DNA from 4 places in the Hymenobacter sp. HD11105 genome. Region 4 is predicted to be linked to each of the others. Evidence: riboswitches for the same ligand, from Rfam matches in the RefSeq annotation. Region 4 holds a riboswitch; each other region holds the start of a gene.
What was found. A riboswitch is a leader RNA that binds a small molecule or an ion and turns the genes downstream of it on or off. The one in region 4 is predicted to bind S-adenosylmethionine.
Positions count from the first base shown of each region.

Region 1: linked by a shared signal. The riboswitch ahead of ACW9KT_RS20790 (ATP-grasp domain-containing protein) and the one ahead of ACW9KT_RS03445 (O-acetylhomoserine aminocarboxypropyltransferase/cysteine synthase family protein) in region 4 are both predicted to bind S-adenosylmethionine.
Region 2: linked by a shared signal. The riboswitch ahead of metH (methionine synthase) and the one ahead of ACW9KT_RS03445 (O-acetylhomoserine aminocarboxypropyltransferase/cysteine synthase family protein) in region 4 are both predicted to bind S-adenosylmethionine.
Region 3: linked by a shared signal. The riboswitch ahead of ACW9KT_RS11130 (amino acid permease) and the one ahead of ACW9KT_RS03445 (O-acetylhomoserine aminocarboxypropyltransferase/cysteine synthase family protein) in region 4 are both predicted to bind S-adenosylmethionine.

Region 1 covers NZ_JBSWBR010000011.1:60,648-67,774, reverse strand. The annotation lists gene ACW9KT_RS20810 (NTP transferase domain-containing protein) at 1-191, opposite strand, end outside; gene moaC (cyclic pyranopterin monophosphate synthase MoaC) at 184-678, opposite strand; gene ACW9KT_RS20800 (molybdopterin molybdotransferase MoeA) at 863-2,077, shown strand; gene ACW9KT_RS20795 (LLM class flavin-dependent oxidoreductase) at 2,242-3,261, opposite strand; gene ACW9KT_RS20790 (ATP-grasp domain-containing protein) at 3,258-4,241, opposite strand; SAM riboswitch class I at 4,707-4,798, opposite strand; gene ACW9KT_RS20785 (putative signal transducing protein) at 4,919-5,254, opposite strand; gene ACW9KT_RS20780 (MFS transporter small subunit) at 5,353-5,496, opposite strand; gene ACW9KT_RS20775 (L-lactate MFS transporter) at 5,538-6,941, opposite strand; gene ACW9KT_RS20770 (N-acetylmuramoyl-L-alanine amidase) at 7,122-7,127, opposite strand, start outside.
Region 2 covers NZ_JBSWBR010000011.1:46,487-53,613, reverse strand. The annotation lists gene metH (methionine synthase) at 1-1,391, opposite strand, end outside; SAM riboswitch class I at 1,463-1,568, opposite strand; gene ACW9KT_RS20740 (M16 family metallopeptidase) at 1,893-3,284, opposite strand; gene ACW9KT_RS20735 (M16 family metallopeptidase) at 3,409-4,755, opposite strand; gene ACW9KT_RS20730 (GMC family oxidoreductase) at 5,406-7,079, opposite strand.
Region 3 covers NZ_JBSWBR010000003.1:91,412-98,538, forward strand. The annotation lists gene ACW9KT_RS11130 (amino acid permease) at 1-1,177, opposite strand, end outside; SAM riboswitch class I at 1,533-1,643, opposite strand; gene ACW9KT_RS11135 (EcsC family protein) at 1,738-2,487, opposite strand; gene ACW9KT_RS11140 (Gfo/Idh/MocA family protein) at 2,539-3,582, opposite strand; gene ACW9KT_RS11145 (DegT/DnrJ/EryC1/StrS family aminotransferase) at 3,579-4,730, opposite strand; gene ACW9KT_RS11150 (hypothetical protein) at 4,894-5,829, shown strand; gene ACW9KT_RS11155 (glycosyltransferase family 2 protein) at 5,903-6,802, opposite strand; gene ACW9KT_RS11160 (cell division ATP-binding protein FtsE) at 6,848-7,127, opposite strand, start outside.
Region 4 covers NZ_JBSWBR010000001.1:768,341-775,467, forward strand. The annotation lists gene ACW9KT_RS03425 (DUF4292 domain-containing protein) at 1-561, shown strand, start outside; gene ACW9KT_RS03430 (murein hydrolase activator EnvC family protein) at 545-1,912, shown strand; gene ACW9KT_RS03435 (homoserine dehydrogenase) at 1,949-3,199, opposite strand; gene metX (homoserine O-acetyltransferase MetX) at 3,255-4,283, opposite strand; gene ACW9KT_RS03445 (O-acetylhomoserine aminocarboxypropyltransferase/cysteine synthase family protein) at 4,412-5,782, opposite strand; SAM riboswitch class I at 6,156-6,268, opposite strand; gene ACW9KT_RS03450 (LysM peptidoglycan-binding domain-containing protein) at 6,455-6,754, opposite strand; gene ACW9KT_RS03455 (hypothetical protein) at 6,988-7,127, shown strand, end outside.

The DNA of each region.
Region 1 (7,127 bases), on a different contig from region 4:
GCATCCACGTAGCCTATGCTCAGCGCGGGCGTTAAGTGGGGCAGCAGGCGAGCCACCAGGTCCTTTATCTTACCACAAGGCGCACCCAGAATAGCCAGCTCGTGCCGACCAAACTCGCCGATATTTGGACGGGCCAGCGCGGCGTGCTTGGTGCGGGGCTTGGAGGGCAAATTGGCGGGCGTATTATTCATCGACATGGTAAAAATCTTTCTTACCGCCCGTTTTCTCGATCAGGCGGGTTTCACTGATAACAATGTTGTGGGACAGCGCCTTACACATGTCATATACCGTAAGGGCAGCTACGGAAGCGCCCATGAGGGCTTCCATTTCTACACCGGTCTTGCCCGTTACGGTAGCGGTGCATTCTATAACTATAGCATCTGGGCCAGCTACTTCAATGTGAACCTGGCAGTCGTCGAGTCCCAGCGGATGGCAGAGGGGAATAAGGTCAGCTGTTTTCTTAGCGGCCATCACCCCAGCCAGGATAGCCGTCTGAAACACCGGTCCTTTCTTGGTGGGTAAGTCGCCGGCCTGCACTAGCTGCACAATTTCGGCTCCTAGTAACACGCGGCTCCGGGCGCGGGCCACACGGCGGGTAGGAATTTTGCCCCCCACATCAACCATGGCAGGTTGACCAGCGGCATTAAGATGGGTGAGCGAGCGGGAAGGATTGAACATAAGAAAATCGTAGGGATGCGCTCCAGTGCGTTCGGCTCAAAACCAGAAAGGCGCACCGAGGTTGTCGCCAAACAAGGTGAACAATAGTATAACACCTTTGCTGGCAACCTAGCTGCCACACGCAATTTATACGTTTCCCAACCAGGAACGCGCCGCGGTTCGTTCCTGCCAAAACCTCCATTCTATGATTTCAGTTGCCGAAGCTACTCGTCTTGTCTTGGCCACCGCCCGCACGCTACCGACCGAAAACGTGCCTTTGCTCGCCGCTACCGGCCGGGTGTTGCATCAAGACCTGACTGCAGACCGCGACTTCCCGCCTTTCAACCGCGTGGCTATGGATGGAATTGCGTTGGCGTACGCGGCCATAGCTGGGGGGCAAATTGACTTTCCTATTGAAGCCACACAGTTCGCGGGTGCCCCACCGCAGCCGTTGCATAATTCCACAGCCGCCATTGAGATCATGACGGGTGCCGTGTTGCCGCCAGGCACCGATACCGTGATACGCTATGAAGATGTGACTTTTCAAGAAGTGAATGGCCAACGCGTAGCCACCGTGCAAGTGCTGCCCGAACACATAGGCCACAACGTGCACGCCCAGGCGGCCGACCGTCGCCAAGGCGATTTGTTGGTGCCCGCCGGTACGCGCCTTGGCCCCGCCGAAATTGCTGTAGCCGCTACCATCGGCGCGGCTACATTAGCCGTCGCACGCCCGGCCCGTCTAGCCATCGTGAGCACCGGCGACGAGCTAGTTGATATCACTCAAACACCCCTGCCCCATCAGATTCGACGCTCTAATGCTGCCATGCTCCATGCCGCTGCCAGCCTTACAGGTGCCATCAGCGAGGCTTTTCATTTTAATGATAATCAGGATGTTCTACGCCAAGGCCTTCCGCAACTGCTAAGCAGCTTCGATGCAGTAGTGCTCAGTGGTGGCGTTTCAAAAGGGCAGGCCGATTTTTTGCCTGGCGTGTTGCGCGAGTTGGGCGTTGAGCAGATTTTTCACGAAGTAAATCAGCGGCCAGGTAAGCCGTTTTGGTTTGGGCAAAAAGCTAATGGGGCAGTGGTCTTTGCTTTGCCGGGTAACCCAGTGTCTACTTTCGTGAATTATTACCGCTACGTGCAGCCCTGGCTGCACGCCTGCCAATTGTCAGAATTGCCCCCCGCAGCGGCCTATGCAGTGTTAGCTACTGAAGTAAGCTTCCGCCCGCGCCTCACCTATTTCCTGCCCGTCCGCCTCGAAATGGCCACAGATGGCCGCTTGCTAGCGCACCCCCAACGAGCCGGTGGCTCCGGCGACTTAGCCAGCCTGCTTCACTGCGACGGTTTCCTGGAATTGCCTCCCGACCAAACCGAATTCTCAGCCGGCGAAGCGTGGCCACTACTGCGGTTTCGGAATTAAAAAATTCAAAAGCTAAGCAAAAAGGTGGTCATGCAGAGGCAAAGCCGAAGCATCTCGCTCGCGCCGTTAGGTGAGTAACTCAACATCAGCACGCGAGATGCTTCGGCTTTGCCTCTGCATGACCGCCAAATAAATAGGTAATCAGCTTAGTGTGGTAGTCTTAATTAAGCCAATACACTAATTACCGAGTCAGAGAACCGCTCCATTTCCTCCAGCTGCGGGCTGCACTGCAAAAGGAAGAAATCAACACCTACGGCCTCATAAGCTCCGATGCGGTCCTGAATCTGAGCAGGCGTACCGGTGAGGCCTGTGCGCAAGCCACGGTTTGATACCGAGTAATCATGCAGCGACACTTGCTGTTCCAATTGCGTGCCGGCCAGCCACTGCTGGTAATTGCTGTAGCCCGCGGCCGAAGCTTGCACGTTGGTAATGCGGTCTAGTTCGCGCTTCACTTCCTGCTCATTATCACGCACGATGCTGTATCCAGCTACCCCAAACTTCATGGGGGGCAAATTCTTCTGCTCGCGGCGGCGGCGCATGTCGGCAATGCGTTGGCCGATTTGCTCGGGCGAGTCGCCGTGCATCACATAGCCGTCGCACTGCGACGAAATAAGGTCCTTCGCCGCTTCCGATTCACCGCCTGCGTACAGGAACGGCTTCTTGGCTGGCTTGGGCTGCAATACGTTGTCTGTCAGCTGATAATACTTGCCCTCGTATGAGAAATGGTCTTTCTCCCACACGTTGGTCACAACATCCAGCCACTCCTTGGTGCGGGCATAGCGGTCGTCGTGCTGCTCGAAGTGCAAGCCGTATTTGGTCGCCTCATCACGCCACCACGACGATACCACGTTCAAGGACAAGCGGCCCGGAGCAATCAGGTCGATGTTGGCGGCCTGCTTAGCCAGCAAGGCTGGGTTATGGAAAGTAGGCCGCACAGCCACCATAATTTCCAGCTCCTTGGTAACCGCTGCCAGTGCTGCCGCCGTGCTCCACGCCTCTAGGGCAGGCTCTTCCTGACCTTTTATATCATTTAAATACAACTCAGCAATGAGCGTGAGGCTATAGCCCCAGTCTTCGCTGCGTTGAGCCAACTGTTTTACATAGTCCCACGACGTAGGCATTTGCTCATCGGGAACGTTGCGGAGCCAACCGCCAAAAATGGGAAGCCAATACCCGAATTTCATATCGTAAGAGCGTTAGCAGTGGTCAATTCAAGTTGTTGTTCCAGGTAATCCACAAAGCGGGCGTAGGGGTCAAAACCTACCACGTTCACGGCGTCGGCCACGAAGTTGGACAAGGCATTGATGTCGTAAAACAGCGCCTCGCCGGTTCGGTCATCTATCAGATACTCAATGCCCCCCACGTCTATTTTGGCAGCAGCTACGATGCGCTCCACGGCCTCAATTATCTCATCGGGCGGCGTAGTAACTTCTACCTGAATTCCTTTTTTTGGTGCTTCAGTCAGGCAGAAGTCGCCGGCTGTAGGCTCGTCCGGAATCTGGCAGATTTCGGCGGGGCAGAGGTTAAAGCTTTCGCCGGTGGTGTACACCTTCATGGCGTATAAAAACTTGCCATCCAGCGTTTCTACGCGGGTAATATGCCCCCCACGCGGCGTCACGTATTCTTGAACCAGCGCCGTTTGGTCGATGCCTAGGTCAATTTGATTGGCGTCAACGGCCGCTTGTAGGCCTTCGGGTGTATCGAAGCGGATAATGCCCGCGCCGCTGCCGCCAATGTTCACTTTCACCACAATCGGAAAGCGCAGCTGCTGAGCCGCATCCACGGCCCGCGAGGCGTGGTTTATCACGAATGACTTCGGGTAGCTCAGTCCCAGCGACTCGAACAGCGAGAGTTGGCGAGCCTTATTAGTCTCAATGGCCGTAGCTGCCGAGCCGTTGATGATACGCACGCCGAGCCGCTCCAAGTGAGTAGCGAAGCCAGCGGTATGAAAAATGCCTTGACCGTGTCCGCGCAGATAAGCCGAAGAACTCATTCGGTTTACTACCAGACTATAGCGGCTTTCCTTTTCGGCTGGGTCAAACAGGTGGTGAGCGGCGTCAATTTTTTCGTAGGGCAAACCGCGGCGGTCCAACTCCGCAAACAGCGGCTTAAACCATTCGGGGTGTTCATAATAAATGCCGATAGGCTTCTGTAAATCAGACATGTTAGGTGATGTAATATGGAAGTGAAAACGGTTGGAATTTGCGCACTCATGGCACTTATGAGTCTGCGCTAAAAAACAGGAAGTGAGGTGAAAACTGGAGCCCTTGGCTCGGCTGGGGGGCTTTTTTCAACTGAAGCAAGCACGACGCGCTTCGGTGAGGCGTAGCTGCAAGCAAGAAGCTGAAAAGCAGAAAGTGGAGTAGGTTCGGACCGTCAGCCCAAGCACGAGTTAGCTTAACTGGCTAACTACGGGTGGGTAACGGAAATGAACAGGGGCATACTAGTCGCTTATAAAAAGCGTCAGACTAAGTTGCCGGCAGGAAAGGGAAAGCGCAAATCAACAACAACCTTGTCCTACCGAGCACATACAACAGCCGGCCTGTGCAGACTGCGCATAACAGCACTGTTGCGAAGCAACGAGGGGTAGAGAGAAAGCGGAGGTGTTGAAAAGGTCCACGGTAACTTGTTTTTATATGGTCAGGACTTGGCACCGTTCCACGGGGAGTGGGGGTTGCCGGCGCTTCACGGAGCCTGTCTCTCTGCGCCTCTGTATAAAAACAATCCTTTGATGGGAAAGAATTGGTAGCACAAATGTACCAACTCGCTTCCTAATATTCCAAATCCTAGTGGAATGCAGATGAATTAGCTTACGCTTGGCTTATATATTTAAGCTAAAACTTACGAAAGTAGCCAAGCCCGCAGTCGGGTAAGTAAGCTACCCGATGAAGTAGAGGCAGTAGCTGTAGCAGCATCCGTTGAGGCATCTTGGTCATCATCATATACTGCCGTCATGAGGGCGGCTTGCTCGGAAAGAACTCGTTGGGCAGCCTCCAAATCCTGCTGTCGTACGTGCAGCCGTACGCCGCCCGAAATAGGTCCGTAGGGTCGGTTTTCGTTGCTTATAAAGCAAGCAATACCAGCCGCTTCCAGCTGATTCTTGGCTAGGTGGGCTGAAATAGAGTTGGCAAACGATTCTAGCAGCACAACTGTACCGTCGGTGGGCTCGGTAAACATAGGATAAGGGTTTCAACTAAAACACAAGAAGCACCCCATTAGGTGCTTCTTGTGGTAAAAACTATACGCAGGCTTCGTCACGGAAGCCGCTTACTAACTTATTTAAACAAGTCCAGTGCCTTAATAAACGTTTGAGAGACGCCCCAAAGCAGCGGCACGCCAACGTAGAGCCAAGCTAGCACCGTTTGTAAGGTAGAAGAAGGCGCGGCGTCGGGAATTGTAGGATTTATACGATTATCCATGCGGAAGATTTTTAACGATTAGATACAGAAAAGCGCGAGCACTAAGCAGCTACTTTCTTGGCAGCAGCTTCTTTGTAGTGATATTTCTCGTTTACAGCCGTCACGAGCATATTGGCAATCAAACCGACTACCAGCACGCCAGCCATCACATAAAATACCGTTTGGTAGGCTTCAGCACCGGTCAGGCCTTTGTCTTTCTGACTTTGGTGTAAATAGTTAACAATCAAGGGACCCAAGATACCAGCCGTAGACCAGGCCGTAAGTAGGCGCCCGTGGATGGCACCTACTTGCATCGTGCCGAACAAGTCGCGTAAGTAAGCAGGAACAGTAGCAAATCCGCCCCCATACATACTCAGAATCACGCAGCACACGATGACGAACAACGCCAGCGAGTGGTTGGCCGCCAGCGTGGGTACTAATGCATAGAGTGCAATGCCTAATCCAAAGTAAATCATGTAGGTAGGCTTGCGGCCCATCTTATCCGAGGCCGACGACCAAAAAAAGCGCCCCAGCAAATTGAACAAACTCAGCAGCCCCACAAAGCCAGCCGCCGCGGCCGCCGTTACGCCCAAGCCCACCCCCATAGAGGTATCGGAGAAGGTTTCCTGAATAAGTGGAGAGGCTGTTTCGAGCACGCCAATACCAGCCGTCACATTGGTGAGTAATACCACCCATAAGAGCCAAAACTGCGGGGTCTTAATAGCGGTATCGGCATCTACGTTGGCCGTCGTAATAAGAGTTGATTGTTGGGTGTTGGGCACATAGCCTTCCGGTTTCCACCCTTCCGCTGGCACCCGAATGGTGAATACCCCAAACATCATGAATACCAGATAAATAGCGCCCATCGTGAGCATGGTAGGGGCTACTCCCATAGGGGCCGAATCTTTGAAATAAGCCATCAGAGCTACGGCTAGCGGCGAGCCAATCATGGCGCCCCCGCCGAAGCCCATAATGGCCATACCCGTCGCTACCCCCGGCCTGTCGGGAAACCACTTGATAAGCGTGCTCACCGGCGAAATGTATCCGATACCAAGCCCAATGCCGCCCACAAAGCCATACCCGAAATACACGAGCCAGATGTTGTGCATGGATACGCCCAGGGCCGAGATAAAAAAGCCCCCCGCAAAGCATAAAGCCGAAGCTAGCATGGCCTTGCGCGGCCCAACCCGTTCGAGCCATTTACCAAATACCGCCGCCGATAAACCCAGTAGCACAATGGCAATGGAGAAAATAACTGCCAGCTGACCGGGTGTCCAGTCGGTAGGGGCTGGCGCGTTCACATCTCCGCTGATAAGGGCTCCCATTGGCTTCTTGAACACGCTAAAAGCGTAGGCCTGCCCAATGGCAAGGTGAATAGCCAGGGCCGCCGGCGGAATCAGCCAGCGATTGAAGCCCGGCCCGGCAATGGTACGGCTGCGATCCAGCCACGAAGTAGAGGTTGCCATGCTGTAAAGGGAATTGGTGGGAAATAGGTAGGCTGACGCGGACGTAGGCCGCCACAAAGGCTACAGCTTCGTCTCGGGGGTTGAGAATCAGGAAGGTAGAATCTTTTGTAGCAGATTATCAACCTTCCACCTATAAATGTTGCTAAACAGCTATAGCTGCGCGCTGATGCCAGAGCGCTACTATTT
Region 2 (7,127 bases), on a different contig from region 4:
CCTTCTTTCAGCGAAATCGAATTGACGATGCTCTTGCCCTGCACGCACTTCAGCCCGGCTTCAAGCACGCTCCATTTAGAGGAGTCAATCATCACCGGCACCCGTGAAATGTCGGGCTCGGAGGCAATGAGGTTAAGAAAGGTGGTCATGGCCTGCTCCGAGTCGAGCATGCCTTCGTCCATGTTCACGTCAAGGACCTGGGCACCGCCTTCTACCTGGTCGCGGGCAACTTGTAGAGCCTGCTCGTAGGCGCCGGTGCGGATGAGGCGGGCAAAAGCACGGGAGCCGGTCACGTTACACCGCTCACCTACGTTCACAAACAGGCTGTTGGGCGTAATGTCAAACGGTTCTAAGCCTGACAAATGAGTTGCGGGGGGCAAATTGGGTAGTTGGCGCGGTTGGTATTTTTCGGCCAACTTCGCCAGCTCGGCAATGTGCTGGGGCGTGGTGCCACAACAACCGCCGGCCACCGTCACGATGCCTTCCTTTAGATAATTCTCTACCACTGCCGCAAACTCTTCGGCGGACTCGTCGTAGCCGCCAAACGCGTTGGGCAAACCAGCGTTCGGATAAGCTGACACGTGCACATCAGCAATGCGGCTCAACTCCTTCACATATACGTGCAGCTGATCAGCCCCAAGGGCGCAGTTTAGGCCCACGCTTAGCAGCGGCAAATGACTGATGGAATTCCAGAAAGCTTCCACTGTCTGCCCCGAAAGGGTACGGCCCGAAGCATCGGTGATGGTGCCCGAAATCATAACCGGCACAACCCGTCCACCTTCGTCGAAGAACTTCTGGACGGCGTACAAGGCCGCTTTAGCATTCAGGGTATCGAAAATGGTTTCAATTAGCAGCGTATCGGAGCCGCCTTCCACTAGGCCGCGCACTTGCTCGTGGTAGGCAATAGCTAGCTCATCGAAGGTCACGGCGCGGAAGCCAGGGCGGTTCACGTCGGGCGAGAGAGAGGCGGTCCGGTTGGTGGGGCCGATGGCGCCGGCTACGAAGCGCGGCTTATGTGGCTCGCGGGCGGTAAACTCGTCGGCAACTTCTTTCGCAATCCGCGCTGACTCGTAGTTCAGCTCATACGCTAGATGCTCCAGCCCGTAATCGGCCTGGGCGATGGTGGTGCCGCTGAAGGTGTTGGTTTCCACCATGTCGGCCCCGGCGGCGAAATATTCGGCGTGAATGCCCTTGATAATATCGGGGCGGGTCAGACTGAGCAGGTCGTTGTTGCCGCGCAGAGGTTTAGGGTGGTCGGCGAAGCGCGTGCCCCGGAAGTCCTCCTCCGTCAGCGGGTGGCGCTGAATCATGGTGCCCATGGCGCCATCGAGCACCAGAATGCGCTGTTGGAGAATGTCGTAGAGGGGGGAGGCGGGGCGAGTCGTTTTCATAAGGTCTCCTTACTAAAAAGGCGTTTAAACTACCGCCTATCCAGAAAGAGAACCTCGAAATGAGGGCTCCGCACTTATCTTCTTCTGCCCTGGGGGCAAAATGGGAGTTGGCACCTTGTTTTACTCAGGTTGCCAAGACGTCACAGGGCCCAGTCCCTCGGTCTTTCTGGATAAGTAGCTCAGCAAAGATACAGTATGATGACGAAAAAAGTGCAACGTGTAACCCCACCCATTAGCCATGGCTTCATTCAAGCATAAAGCTTAGGGAAAGGGAGGGAAACAGCTTTCAAAATTAGAGCTAGAAAACTAGAGAGCTAGTTCCCCTCCTCAGCTGAGCAGGGGCTAGGGGTGGTTGACAATCGTTGCACAGTTAAGTAGAACTAGCTATAGCTGATGTTCGGTCGCTCCGGCCAACCACTCCTAACCCCTCCTCAGCTGAGGAGGGGAACTAGCTCTCTAGCCTTCTAGCCTTCTAGCTGACTACTATGGGCTGTATAACTTCTACAGCGCCTTCTTTCGCTCGGCCTGAAATTTCTTCAACTGTGGATCAATCTGCTTTTTATCACCCACCACCACAATGGTCATCTCATCAGGACGGACATATTTTTTGGCCGCATCCTGCACCTCTTTCGGAGTAATGGCGTGAATCTCTTTTACTTGATTTGTGAGGTAGGTGTCGGGGAGACCATGCAGATCGAGGAAATTAAGCTGGCCGATAATGCCAGCCGGCGTAGAGTTGCGCAGCACAAACAGGCCGGCTTCGTAGTTTTTGATGCCTTCCAGTTCGGCTTCCGTCGGCGCTTCTTTTTGCAAACGCTCAATCTCGTAGACGATTTCCTTGAGTGAGTTGCCCGTGTGCTCGGTGGTTACGTCGGCTACTTCGGTCCACTCACCCACGCGGTAGCGAGCATTTATGCTGCTGGAAGGAGAATACGTATAGCCTTTGTTCTCCCGAATATTACTGGTAATGCGCGAGCCAAAAGAGCCCCCCAATAAGGAGTTCATCACGCGCAGGCGCATGTAGTCGGGGTGCGTGGGGTCTATCACGGGTAGGCCAATGACTAGCGTAGACTGCGGCGCACCGGGCCGATCCTGTACCATCAAGTCAGTTTTAGTAATGGGCTTGGCAATGGCAATGCGCGGGGCGGGGCCTTTCGTCCAGTTGCTTAGCGAAGAGGTAACAGCTTCGCGCATAGCCTTCTCATCAAACTTGCCAGCAGCGTATACTGCCGTGCGCTGAGCACCAAATTGCTTGGTGTAAAAATCGCGCACCTGCTCGGGGCCATAGGCATTTACTTCGGCATCAGTCGGAATGTCGCGGCCGTAGGGGTGCCCTTTGTACATGGCCATGGCAAACTTGGTGCGAGCCTGGGTACCGGGTTGGGAGCGGGACAGGTTGTTCTCGCGCTTAAAGTCATTCTTGATGCGCTCAATCTCGGTAGGCGGAAAGGCGGGGTTCTGAACCACATCGGCCATTAGCCGCACGAGCTCCGGTCCGTATTCCGACAGCACCGAGCCAGTGATAAACGTTTGGTTGGGCCCCACAGATACGCTGAGCGAGCCCCCCATCCGAGCGGCTTTTTCCGAAATCTCCTTGGCCGAGAGTGTCGTGGTGCCTTCCCGCATCAGGCGGCCAACGATGTCGGCCAGGCCGTTTTCGTTGGCCGCTTCGTGCACGTTGCCGACTTGCACAACCATGCTCACCGTCACTTTCGGAATTTCACCGTAGGGCACCAGTGTGGCTTGCAAGCCATTGTCGAGAGTAAATTCCGTTTTGGCAGGTAATGTGAAGTCGCGGGGCGTGCCGCCGGCGGGAGGTGTTTGTTTTTGGGCAAAGGCCGGCGCGCTGAGGGCGCATGCGGCGCTTAGTAAGCCGATAACTATATTTTTCATGAGTAAGTCTTTGGGATTTGGAGCGAAGTGCTAACCTGGGCTTAGTAAGTGTTGGAAAAAGCCCCCCAGCGTTCTGAAAGTGCGGACTACACAGCCCGCGCTGCGTGGGAGGGCAGAGGTGCAGCTAGCTCTTAGCCAGTGGGTTCACCGTGAGAATGGTCCGGTTGGTGGTCCGCAGATACTCACGCAGCGTCTTCTGCATCAGCTCCGGCGTTACTTTCCGAAACTCGCTTTCCAGTTGGTTGATACGCTTGGGGTCATTCTCAAACAGTGCGAAGCTGGCCAGCAAATCAGCTTTGCCGAAGCCATACAGTTGGCTTATCTGATCATACAGGTCGGAGCGCATCTTCACGATGGCCAGATCCAGCAGCTCTTGACTTACGCCTTCTTTGTCGAGTCGCTGAATTTCACGGTCCAGCACGGCCACCACCGAGTCGGCCGAGACGTTTTTGTCATACACCAAGCTGCCATCCCAGAGCATAGGGCCGTTATAATTGAACATGTTGCCCAGACTCGAGTTGATGCCTCCACTGACTGAGCCCGTGTAGCCGCGCTCCTGCACCAACGCTTGATATAGCCGACTGTCGTTGCCCTGGAGCAGAATCTGGTCGAGCAGGCCCATGGCGTAGTACTCCGGCGTGTTCTTGTCGGGCATGTGGTAGGCAAAGGCGAGGGCTGGTTTGGTGGCTAGCTTGTCATCTTTGCTGAAGCGCTGCTCCTTCTCCTGACGAGGCTCGCTGAGGTCTACTTTGGGCGGTGGCGTACCCTGCGGAATATCCTTGAAGTATTTCTCAATCCAAGCCATTGCCTCTTTAGGATCGAAGTCGCCCACTACGACCAGCACGGCGTTGTTGGGGGCGTAATAGGTCTTGAAGAAAGATTGTACATCCTCCAGGTTGGCTGCGTCGAGGTCTTTCAGGTCGCCGTAGAAGTTGTGGGCGTTGTGCCAGTTTTTGTTGGCATACTGGGGCATATCCAACCACGGAAAGCCGCCATAAGGTTGGTTGAGCACGTTTACCTTCACCTCATTCTTCACCACGCCCTGCTGGTTAGTGAGGTTTTCCTGGGTGATGTTGAGGCCGCGCATACGGTCGGCTTCGGCCCAGAGCATGGTTTCGAGCTTGTGGGCGGGCACGATTTCGAAGTAGTTGGTGAAATCGAAGCGGGTGGAGCCGTTCAGGATGCCGCCGTTTTTCTGCACCACCTGGATGAACTCCATCTTGCCCAGGTTTTGGGAGCCCTGGAACATCATGTGCTCAAACAAGTGGGCAAAGCCGGTGCGGTTGCGGGGCTCGATGCGGAAGCCGATGTTGTAATAAGCCGCAATGGTAGCAACGGGCGCCGTTTTGTCGGGCGAGAGCACCACTTTCAGGCCGTTGTCGAGGGTGTAATAGTCTACCGGAACCTGGTAGGTCGCGACTTGGGTGGCCTGCGTAGTTTGCGCTTGGGGGGCATTTTGGCCGCTTGCCACACCCGAGGTTGTTTTCTGACTACAGGAATTTAGGGTCAAAAAGCCCCCCAAACCCAATAGTAGACTTGGGAGAAGACGTCTTGATGAAAGCATAAGTAGTGGAGGCTTGAAGGTGGGAAAATTTAGGTTTTGATCTATTAAGAAACTGTACCATTCTGCTAAAAGATGGTATTCTTAATCGAACCGTTGCTTTCCCGTTCAGCTACACTTCTACCTTCAAGGTAGCTAGTTGCTTGGTTGCTACAAACAACTCCCTGTGTGGCACAATCGTGATTTGGCCGTACTCCTGCAGCAATTGTCGATAAGCTTCTTCCACTTGGCGTGGTTACGGTCAAGGTCATAAAGGCCGAAGGCGATTACGGTGCCACCCTTGCGCGTCCAACCGTATTTTAAAAGGTCGTCATGCAGGGCGAAGCATCATGCGTGTTTAGTTGCTGCACTAACTCACCAAACCCGAATCTCATGCTGAGCTTGCCAAAGCATCTCTACCGATTGTTATAATCCAAGGTATTGCAATGAAGCGGGTGAGATGCTTCGACAAGCTAAGCATGACGGCTCTTTGTGTTGTTTTGATAATCAACTAAACAACGAGCAAACCAGCCGTGCCTGCGGCACGGCGTCCCCGCCTCAGCTGAGGCGGGAAGTGCTGTTCAGGTATCTCTTCTTTGCTCGCTTTCTAAAAACTTATCGGCGGTGCGTAGGCTCAGGGCCATAATGGTGAGAGTCGGGTTGACGCTTAAGGCACTTGGGAATACCGAGTTATCGCAGATGTAGAGATTGGGCACGTCGAAGGCGCGGCCATCGGCATTTACCACGGCATCGTCGCCGGAGAGGCCCATGCGGGCGGTGCCGATGACGTGTGTCGAGCGGGGGAAACTCCAGATATCGGAGGCACCGGCCGTTTCCCAAATGCGGCGCATGAGCTGCTCGGCGTGGCGATTCATGCGGATTTCGTTTTCGTGGTAAGTGAAGTGCAATCGAGGCTTGGGCAGGCCGCGCGCGTCTTTTTCCTCGGCCAGCTCCAGGAAGTTATCCTCGTGGGGCAAACAATCGCCCAGGATGTTGATGCCAGCAATGTGGTTGTACTGACGCATGTAGTCGCGCAATTTTGCTCCCCAGAACTTCCGCTCCCGCACTACTTGGCTGGCAAACGTAACGGGCATCATACCAACGCTTTGTAATAAGTAGCCGCCCGCAAAGTCGGCATCCGCCGGGCGGTGGGTGTCCTCGGAAATTAGCCCCCCAGGAATGCCCTTATAGGGTCGGATATCTTCTGGGAAGGTGCCCCACACTTGCACGCCGAGATGTGCCATAAAGTTGCGCCCAACATGACCGCTGCTCATGGCTAAGTCATTAAGTAGTAGTAGTCGAGGTGTTTCAATAGCGCCGGCGCAGATAAACAAATGGCGGCAACGCTGGCGCTCGGTGATGCCGTTGTGCTCATACACCACGCCCGTTACGCGGCCCTGCTCGTCTCGCTCAATCTCAGTTACGAAGCAATTGGGGCGAATTTCGGCACCATGCGCTACGGCCAGGGGCAGAAACGTGACGTCCATGCTGGCTTTAGCGCCGGTGCTACAACCGGCTTGGCAGAAGCCGCGGTTGGTGCAGGCCTCGCGCCAACCTACACCCTCTTGGTAGTAGCGCGCCGATAAGGCTGCGTTGGCCGCCGGCGAAGTTTGAATACCAAGTTGCTGACAGGCTCGCTCCATAAGCTGGGCAGCACCATTGAGCGGGAGTGGAGCCAGCGGGTAGCCGCGGCGTCGCTTAGGACCCCAGGGATAAGGCGTTGGGCCCGAAATGCCTAAAAACTGCTCTAGTTCTTCATAATACGGCTCCAACTCCTCGTAGCCAAAAGGCCAATCAACGCCCACGCCGAAGTCGCGGTGCAGGTGCAAATCATCGGGCTGGGCGCGAGGCGTGTGGGCCATATAAAGCAAGGTGGAGCCGCCAACACCGGTGCCGGAGTTGTTTTTGCCGAAGGCGACAGGGTCTTTGCCCGCCGACAACCGCTCATCGGTCCAGTATAGAAATTCCTGAGCTTTTTCATCGGTGGCAAAATCCGTTTTGGGGTCGTGCCAGGGGCCGGCTTCCAGCGCTACCACCTTCAGGCCCGCCATAGCCAGGCGCGCCAATAAGGGCGCACCACCAGCGCCGGTGCCGATGACAAGACAGTCTACCTCATCAGTAGGCAGCGGGATTTCGGCGGGCTGAGGCTCAGGCTCAAGAACTGACTCCTGAATAATCTGCCGCAACAGCGGGTCCTGCACTTCCTGCTTAAGCGGATTCAGAACGCTTTCTTCTATAATTTCTTCGTCAGGCATACAAGGCAGGTAGGAGCTCGGCAGAGCGTGCTCAAGCGAAGTTGAATA
Region 3 (7,127 bases), on a different contig from region 4:
TTTCGCCTACTACTTGAATAGGCACCAAGCCAGCAAAGGCACTAATTAAGGCTGCCAGCAAGACGTTCGACTTATAAGGTGTTTGGAAACGAGGATGGATTTCGGAGAAGATTTTGGGCAACAAACCATCACGCGACATGGAGAAGAACACCCGCGACTGACCCAGCAAATCCACTAGAATAACGGACGTGTAGCCCACCAGAATAGCAATGATAATGGCTTGGCTGAGCCAGGCATACGGCGTTTTCTCGATAGCAATGGCAACGGGCGCGGCGCTGTTCTTGAACTCAGTATAATTGGCTAAGCCCGTCATGACATGCCCAAACAGTACGAACAGGATGGTGCACACCACCAGCGAGCCGATAATGCCAATAGGCATGTCGCGCTGGGGCTTTTTGGCTTCCTGGGCCATGGTGGCCACAATATCAAAGCCAATGAACACGAAGAAGATAACTCCCGCTCCGCGCAAGATTCCGCTCAATCCAAATTCTCCAAAAGTGCCCGTATTGGCCGGAATATAAGGTTGATAGTTGGCCGGATCGATGTACTGCCAGCCCAGGGCAATGAACACCAGCACCACCGACACCTTAAGAGCCACAATCGTCGCATTGACCCAGGCCGAGCCCTGCGTACCCCGAATCACGACGGCCGTAATAGCCACCACAATCAGAATAGCAGGCAAATTCACGATGCCGTGCACCACCGAGCCATCGGCTTGGGTCGCCGTTTCAAAGGGCGACATAACCAGCTGCGCGGGAATATGTAGGTCGTATTTTGATAGAAACCGCGTCAAGTACTGCGACCAGCTTATAGCCACCGCCGCGGCGCCCACCGAGTATTCGAGCACCAAATCCCAGCCGATAATCCATGCAAATAGCTCGCCCAGCGTGGCATAGGAATACGTGTACGCCGAGCCCGCTACCGGCACCATGGAGGCAAACTCGGCGTAGCACAGGGCTGAGAACGCGCACCCGACGGCTGCCACCAGAAAAGAAAGTGTAACGGCTGGCCCGGTGTGGTTGGCGGCCGCAATACCGGTGAGGGAAAACAGGCCCGCTCCGATAATTACCCCAACACCGATAGCAACCAGGTTGAAGGCACTCAGGCTGCGTTTAAGCGTGTGGGAGCCAGTTTCGGCCGCTTCTGCGCGCAGCAACTCCAATGATTTTTTGAGCATAATGGGTAGCACGAAGCCCTGCCTCGTGACGAATAAATGAAGGGGAAATAGTGAGTTGTGCCCAAGCCAGAGGAAGGTCAGGCCGCCAGCAACTAGCTAGCGTGTTAGCATTGAGCCAGCAGACAAGCTGACCGCCTTCGAAACAAATACAAGCGGAACGAAGGCAGGCAAAAAAGCCCTCCAGCGGCTCGTATTAGCTACTAAAGCTTGGCAACACCAGAAAAACGAGGAAAGTATTGGCTGCTCAACAACAGCAACAACCCATGTCCAAACAAACGGCCGCGGCGCCGCTTAGGCGTGGCGGAGTGGCGGAGGAAAACGAGGCGGGTCGGATGTGAACGTTCACGGCAATCTGTTTTTATATGGCCAGCAATACTTTGCGCTAACCTCGGTTGGCACCGTTCCAGCAAAGCTGGGGGTTGCCGGCGTTTCGTCGAGCCTTTCTCTCCACGCCTCTGTATAAAAACAATCCTTTGATCAGAAAGAATTGGGGTCGCAAAGGTAGGCCTCGACTAAGCGTACTTGCAAATACCACTAATCTTTCTCTGCTGTTGCGTGGCCTACCTAGCGCTGGGGGGCAAAATAGTGCCTGCTGCCCCTAACTGACGCATGCGGTAGCAATTCATGGCCGTTTCACCGAGTTGCTCGATGAGGCGGTAGTTAGCTACTGCGCCCACCGCCGCCCCAATTACGGGTACCAGCTGGGCCAGCTTCGCCAGGTCAATGTAGTCGCGGTACTCCTGCTGGAAGGTACGCCAGTCGAACTCGTTTACATCGGTGGGCAGAGTGTGGCGGTAGGTGTCCCACTCGGCAATTCGGCGGTATACATCATTGCGGGTGTGCTGACTGGAAAACGCCAGCTGGAAGATGTGGAGCAAATACAAACGCTCGGTGTAGTCGCGCACGTCGTGGCCATAGAGGGCGGCAACGTCGAAAAGGAGCTTTAGCTTAAGGCCCAGCAGCAACGGAAAATCGGCCAGCCCTAGTAAAAAGCCCCCCGCGCCCGTTACAGCGCCTTCGGCCGAAGCTGTGTTGCGGTAGTAGCGAATGCGGGTGCGCACGGCCGTTTCTCGCTCTGCCCACGGCGCCTTCAGCAGTGGCTGGCGCGTGGTGTGCATCGACCCAAACAACACCCCGCGCACCATTTGCCGAATGGCCGTGGTAATAGCCTCATGCACGCGCTCGGGCAGCAGCGCATTAAGCCGAATCTGTACTCGCCGCGTGAAGCGGTTCATCAGCGACGGCGACTTCTGCATTCGCTGTTGCCAGGCGCGGAGTTCAGTGAGGGCTTGTTGGTCGGGGGAGTTCATGCGGATAGTTACGTAAAACAGATAAGTAGTTTTTATCTGCACTTCCCCACGTCATTTCAAGCTATAAATGTGCTCAATAATCTCCACCACTTTTACTCCTTGCTGCGCGTTCGTTTCAGCTGAGCCACCATTTCTAACTGCTTCCACCACCTCCTCAATTACTTGCACATGATTGGCGGCGCTGCCTTGATAGAAGCCGTAGTGGTTCGCGGGATTGGTGGGCAGTAGCGGCGGGCACTCGTAGTCGCGGATGTGGCAGTGCTCCACTTTGTCCATGTACTGCCCGCCGATGCGCAAGCTACCGTGCTCGCCGATAACTGTGAGGCTGCTTTCCAGGTTGCGGTCCCAAACAGCGGTGCTATAGTGCAAGGTGCCGGTGCCGCCGCGCACTAAGTCGAAGGTAACGAGGCCACTGTCTTCAAACTCGGTGAGGTGCTGATGGTTGAAGTCGTGGAAGCGGGCTTGCAGGTTGGTGACGTCGCCGAAAACCCAGTAGAGCAAGTCGATAAAGTGGCTGAACTGGGTGAAGAGCGTGCCTCCGTCCTGGGCGCGGGTGCCGTGCCAGCTGCCGGGGCGGTAGTAGCGGGCGTCGCGGTTCCAGAAACAATTGATTTGCACCATGAAAATGCCCCCCAGTCGGTTCTCTTCTATCACCTGCTTCAGCCAGACGGCCGGCGGTGAGTAGCGGTTCTGCATTACGCCAAACACGAGTCGGTCAGCTTGGGCGGCCGTAGCCAGAATCTGCTTGGCATCGGTGGCGCAAAGGGCCAGCGGCTTCTCGACCAGTACATGCAGGCCGTGGCGAAGGCCGCCTATGGCCTGGGGCGCGTGCAGGTAGTTGGGCGTAGCCACCGTGAGCACATCCGCTGCGGGACCTTGGGCCAAGTATTCTTCCAGCGACGCAAAAAAAGGCACGCCGGTAAATTCGGCGGCCAACTCCGGTTCTAGCTCCTCCCGCGTATCAATTAGGGCAGTAAGTGCAGCCCCAGGTTGGCGCTGCACTAGCGCCGCGTGGCGTCGGCCGATGTGCCCTACGCCAGAAATAGCAAAGCGAACCTCAGGCTGTTTGGCCCCCAAGGGTAAAAAATTACTCATGCAAAAAACGCCCGGATAGTAGAAGTAATATAACGGAGCTGGGCCTCGCTCAGCAGTGGATGAATGGGTAACGAAAGCACCGTACGACACAACTCTTCCGCCACCGGAAACTGCCCAGCTTGGTAGCCAAGGTAAGCATAGGCCGGCTGCAAGTGAACCGGCACTGGGTAATACACTACGCTCGGCACGCCGCGCTGCTGCAAGTACTCTTGAAGCTGGTCGCGCTGGGGGGCCTTTTCCAGAGTAAGAGTGTACTGGTGAAACACATGGGTGCTTTGCGGGTCGCGGTAAGGAAGTCGCAGGCCGGAAATGCCCCCCAGGGCCGCATCATACTGGCCAGCGAGGCGCTGGCGGGCGGCGGTCCAGGTGGGTAGGTGGGGCAGCTTCACGCGGAGCAAGGCCGCTTGCAGGGTGTCAAGGCGGGAGTTCAGGCCGATGTGTTGGTGGTAGTACTTGCGGGTCTGGCCGTGGTTGGCGAGCTGGCGCAGATAGGTGGCGCGGGCAGCATCGCGAGTGAAAAGGGCGCCCCCGTCGCCGAGGGCGCCAAGGTTTTTGGCCGGGAAAAAGGACGTAGTGCCCACCTCCCCTACCGTACCAGCGGCTGCCTGGGTGCCATCAGCGAAGTGATATGTAGCGCCAATCGCTTGAGCGTTATCCTCAATCAGCGGAATGCTGTGTCGAGTCGAAATCTGTCTCAACGCTGCCAAATCAGCGCATTGACCAAACAAATGCACTGCTAGAATAGCGCCTGTGCGCGACGTGATGGTGGCTTCCACGGCCGCCGGATCGAGGCAGAACGTGGTGGGCAGCACATCGACAAACACAGGGCGCAGACCGAGCACTGCGGCGGCTTCGGCGGTGGCTACGTAGGTGAAAGCCGGTAGAATTACTTCGGCCCTGGGGGGCAAATTCAGGCTCATCAAAGCCAGCTGCAAGGCGTCGGTGCCGTTGGCGCAAGGTATCACGTGGGGGCCACCGAGCGCTATGCTCAACTCCTGGGCAAACGCAGCCACGGCTGGGCCGTTAATAAACTCGGCTTCCTGCAACACTATGCGCAGGGCATCATCGAGGGCGGGCTGAAGGGCAGCGTGCTGCGCCGCCAAATCCAGCATGCGAATGGGGGCAGGAAGCACAGAAGAGGTGAGCAACGGGTAGGCAGATAAAAGTGGGCGCTGAGCATCAAATATAGGCGGCGGGGTCCAACTCGCGGCCTACGGCAGGGCAACCCCTATCCTTGCGCTTGCGTTTAGTCAAGGTGAAGGTCAGTCTTCCACACTGATCTTATTGTTTTAGAACCAACTCCCTACTGCCATGTTCAAGAACCGATTAACCACCCACACTCTGGCCATCATGCTGCTGGCCGGCGGTGTCACGTTTACTCACACCAGCTGTTCACGTTCGGATCGGGCTGAGGTGTCACAAGAAAGTGACCAAGCTTACAATGACTTCAAGAATTTTGTAGCTGAATCGGAAACCAAGGCGCAAGCCGCTGGCAACCAGGTGGAGGCTGACTATGAGCGCGAAACGGCTCAAATGAAATCTGATTTTGATTCTAAAGTGGCGGCTGTTGATAAGTATGCCGATCAGTATGATGAGCCCCGGCGCCAGGAAATAGAACAGCTTCGCACTCGCTACACCACGGCTTACGATTCGCGCGAACAAGCGTGGCGCACCCGCACAAGCGGAACTACCACTGGAGGCAGCAATGCTACCACGGGCGTAGCTAGCAGCACGGGCACAATGAAAATGGGCAAATATTACAAGCCCACCAATCCAGCGGCTCAGCTAACGGCCGCCAACGCGCGCCAGACCTACGAGAACTTTACCAAAATGATCAAGGAGAATGAGGACCGCTACGACATCGACGACTGGCGCTACATTAACGCCGAGTGGCGGGCCCTGGACGAAGCTTACGATGCCGTAAAAGGAAACATCAGCGCCAATGATCTGGCTGCTATTCAGAAAGAAAAGCTCAAGTACGCCGCCTTTAAGTCGTATGACAAAACCGAAGCCCGCGTCGCGCAAGGATCTGATGCTATAAAAGGCGAGGCCAAGGAGATAAAGGAGGAAACCGCTGATGAACGCAGCAAAGTAGGCCAGGCCATCAGTAACACGGCCTCCGATGTAAAAGATGCTGGTAAGGACGTTGGTAAGGGCGCTGCTAAAGTCGGCAAGAAAGTAGGTAACGCCGCCAAAAACACCTACAAAGACGTGAAAGCAGAGGTAAAAAACACGGATAACGATTAAGTCGCTTCTTCACGATTAGCTAAAAAAGCCCCCAACAGCCGTTGGAGGGCTTTTTTGTTGATGGCCGGTAGCTTTAAGCACGTAGGGCTCGAAGCGCCCATAGCAGTTTAAGCATATCCAGGGCCCACAATTGAGGTGCTCCTGCTGACACCTGCTGCCTTAGCCCAGACTCGGCTTGGCTTAAGGCGACTTGGGCTACCCCCGCTACGCCATAACGGCGCAGTCGTAAAGCAGCCAGCAATAGCTTAGTATCGGCGCCCAGCCCTTCAGTGCGGTACAGCTGAACCAGATTGTGCACGGCATGTTGACTATTGAGCAAAAAGACCTCGGCAGGCTCTAGGCCGTCGTGCAGCACCGGATTATCCAGATGGTGTACGCGGATGCCCGCGGTAAGCAGGTGCCAGCCAAACTTGGTATCCTCGTGACCATACTGCCGGAGCGCGGAGTCAAGCTTCACTTGCTCAAATACTTCGGCCCGCAGCATCACATTCTTGAGTTTAAACTGGGCATGTGGCTTTTGCTGACGTACTTCAGCGCTGTATGCTTCGCGGCGGCGTCCATAGTGCCAGCGCAGATGGGTAGCCGCATCGGCGGGCGCTGAGGAGGCGTACGTGGTGCCCCCTACCAGCACGGGCACTGTTGTCTGGGTTGTGGCAGCAGCGTAGCGGGCCAAAAACCGCGTATCTGGCAAGCTCACGTTGTTATCGAGCAATAGCAGCCAAGGCATACGGGCTGTTGCCACCAAGCGGTTGCGCACGGCTGAGCGCCCAAGGTTTTGAGGCAATTCCTCGTAGCTCACTAGTGGTAGACTAGCTAATTTTCTATTAATCAGCCGATAATACTCCGAGGAACCGTCATCCAGGCAGATAAGCTCGATGGGGCCACCCCAGTCCGCTGCCTGAGCCACTAGTGCCTGCACAAGGCGCGTGATGTCGCGGTTATAAACAGGAAGTAGGATGGACAGACCTAGCATACCTTTGAGCGGGGCCTTTTACGGGCGAGTAGCCCTATGAACCGTTTATTCAGTCAGCTTAAAGGAAACCTGAGAAGAGTCAATCAATTGACCGTTTTCGCATTTCAATACCCGCTTTGGATACTGCCGAATGATTTGATAGTTGTGGGTGGCCATCAGCACGGCCGTACCCGCATTGTTGATTTCCACGAAAAGGCGCATAATGTCGGCGGCTACTTCGGGGTCGAGGTTGCCGGTAGGTTCATCAGCTAGTAGAAGCAGTGGCTCATTGAGCAAAGCCCGCGCAATAACCACTCGCTGCTGCTCTCCCCCCGAAAGTTGGTGC
Region 4 (7,127 bases):
CGTATGCGCCGCGACAGTGTCATCTGGATATCGGTTTCGGTGGCGGGCTTTGAAGGCGTACGCGCCTCTATCACGCGCGACTCCGTACGGATAATGAATAAGTTGCAGCGCGAATATTACTCCGGCGACTTTGCTTACCTAAGCCGGCAGCTAAACGTAACAGTGACGTTTGAGCAGGTGCAGGCCTTGCTATTAGGTAATTATTTGCCCTCCAGCAATGGTGCTGAACCCACCGTGACGCTAGAAGGCAACACCCAGCGCGTACGGTATAACCAGGCCAGCATCTTGATTGAGCAACTCATTTCGATGAGCTTAGGTAAAGTGCAGAAGCTGAACGTGCTGGATGACGCGAGTAAGAACAACTTCACGGTTGACTACTCCGACTTTCGTGCTCTTCTGCCCACAAACCAGAACTTTGCTTATAATACAGTGCTTCAGGCGCGTCAGGCCAGCGGTCAAACCAGTGCCTCGGCAGCCATCAATTACCGTAGCGTGGACGTAGATAAAGAGCGCCTAGATTTCCCGTTCTCGGTACCTTCGGGCTATGTACGTAAAAAGTAAGCGCTGGCTTTGCTGGCTGCTGTTGGGGATGCTGCTGGTGCAAGCCACCCCATCAGTCGCGCAGCAAAGCAGCAAAAGCAAGTCATCGGTTAAGAAAAGCACGCCTAAGTCGAAGGCCCAACTGGAGAGGGAGCGCCTAGCTAACTTACGTCGCATTCGCGAAGCTAGCCGCATTCTGGCCCAAACCCAGAAGCAAAAGGAGGCATCCTTGGGGCAACTAAATGCCCTGAAGGAAAAGCTGGACGTGCAGAAGGGCGTAATCCGTAATATCTCGTCGGAGCTCAAATACATTGAGTCGGATGTAAAGCAGACGGAAAACCAGGTGCAGCAGACCCAGCAAAGTCTGGAGCAGCTGAAGGCGGAGTATTCGCGCCTAATTTATGCCTCCTCGAAGACGGCGAACAGCTATAATCGCCTTATGTTCTTGTTTGCGGCTGAGTCGTTTAATCAGCTGATGCTGCGGCTGCGCTACATTCGGCAGTACTCGGAAGTGCGCAAGGCTCAAGCCGCTCAAATCACAAGCGTGCAGCAACGCCTCAACCGCCAGCTTACTGGCCTGACGGAGAAAAAGCAGGAGAAAAGTAGCTTGCTAAGCACCCAGCTGGCCGAAAACCGCAACCTGAACACCTTAAAAACCCAACAGGATCAGGTAGTTACCAAGCTTAGTCAGCAAGAGGAAGAGTTGCGGCGGGAGCTAGCCAATCGGCAGGAGGCTGTTCGTAAGCTTGATGATCTGATTGCTCAGCGCGTGCGTGACGAAATTGCGCGCGCCGCGCGGGCCGCTGCCGCAAGGGCCGCTGCTAAAGCTGCCGCCGAGCGGGCCGCTGCCGGCGGCGCCACGCGTAGCCCCGGCAGTACCGCTCGTACCAATCCCGAGGCCGAAGCCGCCGCCACGCGCGTAGACCGCGTCACGCTCACTCCGGAAACTGCTATTATCTCGTCTTCCTTCGCCGAAAATCGTGGCCGGATGCTGTGGCCCGTAGCGCGGGGCTTCATTTCCCAACACTTCGGCCGGCATGCTCACCCGGTTCTCAAAAATGTAATTGTAGAGAACCGCGGCGTCGATATTCAAACCAATGCTGGAGAAGCTGTGCGTGCCGTATCGGCTGGTAAAGTGCTGACGGTTACGAGTATTGCGGGAATGAATAACATCGTGATGGTGCAGCACGGCGAGTACTTCACGGTGTATGCCAAGCTGCGCAGCGTGAGCGTAAGTGAAGGTGATAATGTGCAGGCCAAGCAGTCGATTGGTACAGTGTACACCAACTCGGAAGGTACTTCGGAGCTGCAATTTCAGGTGTGGCGCAACAGTTCCAACCTAAACCCTGAAAGCTGGTTGGGACGCAAGTAAACCACGGGTGTATTACAAGCTATTCGTGCTTCTAGCCTAAAACGCCAGCTCAACCGGAGCTTGCTCCTGTTTTTGCCCCCCAGCTGCAAAGCGTATCTCTCCAGTACGAACCAGGAAAACGCCTTGCTGGCGTAGCTCGTCGCGGAGTTGAAGGAGCGTTTCTAAGTGAACAAATCCAGTTGCGTAGGCTGAATCAGGGCTGTTTTGAGCAACGCCGTTCTGCAGCCCCAGCGCCTGCAGAAGGGTGGGGTTGGCGCCGCGCACGCAGACTTCCACTTCGTAATTGGTGGTGTAGATGGGCGCAGTGGGGGAGGAGTGCTTATGATAAGCGTAGCGGTAACCTTGGCGCAAGGCGGCCAAATCGGCGAGTACAGCCGAGCCGGTGGGATGACCACCAGCACCGCGGCCGCGCAGAAACTGGGCATCGGCAAAAGCGGCTTCGATGACTACGCCGTTGAATTCGCGCTCTACTGTGTAGAAGGGCGATTCGGCGCTCACAAACTGCGGTGTCACGAGCACCGTGATGCGGCCGTCTTCTAAGCGCTGCAAACTGGCTACAACTTTTATTTTTTGCCCCCCAGCCGCCGCTTGTTGAATATCCTGAGCAGTGATGTTTTCAATGCCTAGGTTAAGAACCTGATCAGGGTACAAGAGCAAACCGTAAGCGTGCACCGCCAGAATAACGGCCTTCGACCGCGGATCGAAAGCGCCCATATCGAGTGTAGGATCGGTTTCGGCGAAGCCTAAAGCTTGGGCTTCAGCTAAGGCTGCGCTGTAACCGGAGCCCTCCTCGCTCATGCGGGAGAGCACGTAGTTGGATGAGCCATTAAAAATGCCCCCCACACGGTGTAGGGGCTCACTGCCGAAGTAGCTTTCGAGGGTGCGGATAATAGGAATGCTGCCACAAACAGAAGCCTCATACAACAGAGTGCCGCCGTAGTGTTGCTGTAATTGCACCAATTCGGGCAAGTGCCGGGCAACCATGGCTTTGTTGGCCGTCACGATCTGGCGCCCGTGGCGCAGGGCCGTACTCACCAAGCGAAAGGCCTCGTCGGCGTCGTCGATTACTTCTACCAGCACGTCCAGGTCGGGGTCGGTGAGCAGGTCGTCGGCGTGGAAATCGAAGCGGCCGGCGGGTAGCGTGCGGGGCTTGGTGGGACTCTTGACCGCAATGCGCTTCACGACGGCGCCAAACTCGGGCAGCTTTTGCAGAATGTCGTACAGCCCTTGCCCTACGCAGCCAAACCCAATCAATCCAATGCGCAGCCGACTTTTATCAGATATCATACGAGTATGCTAAATGCGGAAAGAATAAGACGACAGGATTATGCAAGTGCCTACCTCAGTGAGCAAGCGTCTGCACATAAAAACGCTCGAGAAAATGCGTGATTTGCGCGGTTTCAATCAAAAAGCCATCGTGGCCGTAGCCCGAATCCATTTCGACGTACTTGGCGCCGGGAATGTGGTGAGCCAAGAGTTGCTGCTCGCTGGGCGGAAACAGCACATCGGAGCTAATACTGATGACCAAAGTGCGGGCTTTGATCTGGCTTAACGCCGCTGCAATGCCCCCTCGGCCTCGGCCTACATTGTGCGAGTCCATGGCCTTGGACAAGGCCACATAGGTGTAAGCGTTGAAGCGGGCCACCAGCTTGTCGCCCTGATACTGCTGGTAGGAACTGGCCCGAAAATCGGTGATTTTCTCCCCGTCGGGTTCATGCTGGGTATTGGCGTACGCCTCATAGCTGCGGTAGCTGAGCAAGGCCACGGCACGTGCAGCTTTCAAACCAAATTGCCCCCCAGTCGGAGTGGCCGAGAAATAAGTAGGATCGGCGAAAATAGCTAGCCGTTGAGCTTCATTAAAGGCAATTCCCCAGGGCGAATGCTGGGCATTAGTGGCCAATAACACGAGATGATCGAATAAAGCAGGCTGTTGGATGGCCCATTCCAACGCCTGCTGCCCGCCCAACGACCCGCCCATCAGCGTATGAATCTGATGGATACCCAAGTGTTGGCATAAACTCTCGTGCGCCGCCACCATGTCCCGAATGGTCAGCAGCGGAAACTCATGATACAGCGCACCCGTTGAACCGGTGGCCTCGAGCGGGCCCGTGGTGCCGTAGCACGAACCGAGCACATTGGCGCACACAATAAACCAGTTGGCCGGATCGAAATGGTAGGTAGGCCCAAACAAACCAGGCCACCAGCTGAACACATCCGCGTTGGCCGTAAGGGCATGGCACACCCAGACTACATTGTCGCGGGCAGCATTGAGCGTACCATAAGTATGATACGCAATGCGCACCTGCGACAATGTGGCTCCGCTTTCGAGCGGGAGCGGAGCAGGAAGCGTGTAGAACTGGGGTTCCGTCATGGATAGGGTTGGCAGCTCAAAGGGTTATTTCAGCTTAGAGAAAACTGCGCGATAAGATGTAGTACTGCTGCATTCAGGCCGCTGCAACGGCGCTGAGTGCAGGACTAACCCGCGTTAGACTTCCAGTACTACGGGGTGTTCAACAGCCGGCTCGGGCAAGGTATCTCCTTCGGTTTGCTGATCCTGGGGGCATTTTCGGCCACCGCGTCGAAGGCGCTTTGCAGGTCAGCCTTAATGTCCTCGATGTGTTCCAAGCCCAGCGAAATGCGCAGCAGCGTGGGCGTAACGCCGGCCGCAATTTGCTCTTGATCGGAGAGCTGCTGGTGAGTGGTAGCGGCGGGCTGAATGATGAGAGTTTTGGCGTCGCCTACGTTGGCTAAGTGGCTTATTAGCCTTAGATTGTCGATGAAGTGAGTAGCTGTGTCTTTGCTGCCTCTGATGCTGAACGTGAGGACGCCCCCCGCGCCCCGCTTCAGATATTTCTGAGCTAAGGTGTGGTAGCGGCTGCTTTTCAGGCCCGGATAATTCACGGCTTCTACCTGGGGATGCTGCTCCAGCCATTCGGCCAGCTTCTGGGCATTCTCCACGGTCCGGTCGACGCGTAATGACAAGGTTTCGAGGCCTTGCAGGAGCAGGAAGGAGTTGAAGGGACTGATGGCGGGGCCAAAATCGCGCAGGCCTTCTACCCGCGCCCGAATGATGAAGGCGATGTTGCCAAAAGGTCCGCCCTTACCAAATACATCATTGAAAACCAGGCCGTGGTAGCCTTCCGAGGGCTCCGTGAATTGCGGAAACTTGCCGTTGCCGAAGTCATACTTACCACCATCGACAATTACGCCGCCAATGCTGGTACCGTGGCCGCCAATCCACTTCGTAGCCGACTCGACCACAATGTGGGCACCGTGCTCCAGGGGCCGGAATAGATAACCTCCCGCCCCGAAGGTGTTATCCACGACCAGCGGCAGGTCGTGCTTATCAGCAATGGCAGCAATGCGCTCAAAATCGGGAATGCTGAAGCTTGGGTTGCCGATGGTTTCGAGGTAAAGGGCCTTGGTGTTCTCATCAATTAGAGCCTCGAAGCTTTCGGGCGTGTCGCCATCGGCGAAGCGGGCCTCAATACCTAACCGCTTGAATGCTACCTTAAACTGATTATAAGTGCCGCCATACAGGTGTTGGGTACTCACGAAATTGTCGCCGGCCTGCAAAATATTATTCAGCGCCAGGAACTGCGCCGCTTGCCCCGAGGCGGTAGCCAGCGCGGCCACTCCGCCTTCCAGCGCCGCCACCCGCTGCTCAAATACGTCGGTGGTGGGGTTCATCAGGCGGGTGTAGATATTGCCAAACTCCTTGAGCGCAAATAGATTGGCACCGTGCTCGGCGTTTTTGAACACGTAAGAAGTTGTTTGATAAAGAGGCACAGCGCGGGAGCCAGTGGTAGGGTCGGGTTGCTGACCAGCGTGTAGTTGAAGGGTTTCGAAGTGCAGATTTTGCGTGGACATAGGAAGGCTGAATGGAAGTGGTGTCAGATAGGAAGAGTAATTACATTGCTGAGAATCAGACGCACAGGGCCGCCACTAAGCAGCAGACTGCACAGGCTCCGGAGCTAAAGGGAAGCTAGGCGGAGGCGAGAAGAACCCGTCGGCTAGCGGCTCGCGGGCCCAACACGACGCGGGTTAAGCAGAAGAATAAACTGGGAGGCTAGGCCAAATAGGCTAGCAACAACACACGCGACAACAACACATTCGCGCGGTCTGGCAACGGTCCGGGGCCGGAGCTAAAACACGAAAATCCGCAAGCCAAGCCGCACGCACGGGGGCAGCGGGGGCAAACGGGGGGAGCAAGTCGGGGGAAGAGGAGTTTCTCATGGCGCTGAGCTTATATCTCCCGCGAGCAACTGGCCACGCGGGCAGGAATTGGCACCTTTCACATGATGAAGGTTGCCAGCGGGTCAGGGAGCCTGTTCTCTCGCCGCTTCTGTATAAATCTGAAAAACTATCCCGTCGTTAACGAGAAGTACCGGGTAGGTGGCCGTAAATGTACGGATCGGATTGAAAACGCCAAATGCAGCAAAAAGTTTTTTGGCTTGCCGCAAGCAGGTTTAATAAAACAAAAAAGCCCCCCAGGCCAAGTCTGGGGGGCTTTTTTTACGAACAGAAAAGCAAAGCACTATTTTATAGTTGGGGCAGATTCAATACCTGACCTACTTCGATATGGTCAGGGTTTGCGCCGATGGTCGCCTTGTTAGCATCATATATCTGGTGCCACTTAGCAGCGTCGCCATAGTGTTTTTTGGCGATTTTGGAGAGCGAGTCGCCGCTGACCACCGTGTACTGCGTGCCTTGGGCGGCGGTAGCAGCGGCCGGCTGGTTGGCGTTGCCAAAGAAGTCAGTGTTAGCGTTCTGATTAGGCTTAACGGCTGGCTGTACGGGTTTTTCTTCGCCCTTATTGCTTATGAAATCGAACAGTCCCATGGTCGTAGATTAGGTGAGAAGGAGAAAACAGCAGATAACGCATGTGCCTGACGGCCATGCTGTCAGGTCGTCTTACGCCGGTGCTTCGAATAAGTTGCGGAGCCCAAAATGCCCCCCAGCGTAGCTAACCCTTTGCAGCGGGGCGCGTAAGAAGCGCAACATTGCTTTGCTGCAATGTATGCTCACAACGCACTTCCTTTCCAAATCTCTCTTAAACCTTAGCTCTCCTTCTTATGAAAACTACTGTCCTTTCTTTCCGCTATTTAGCCAGCCTGTTGATGCTGGTATCGTTGTTTACGTTTGCTTGTAAGCAGGAAAACAAAGTTGGCGAAACCAACATGCTATATGGCACCGAAAGCAAAGTGTGGAAAAC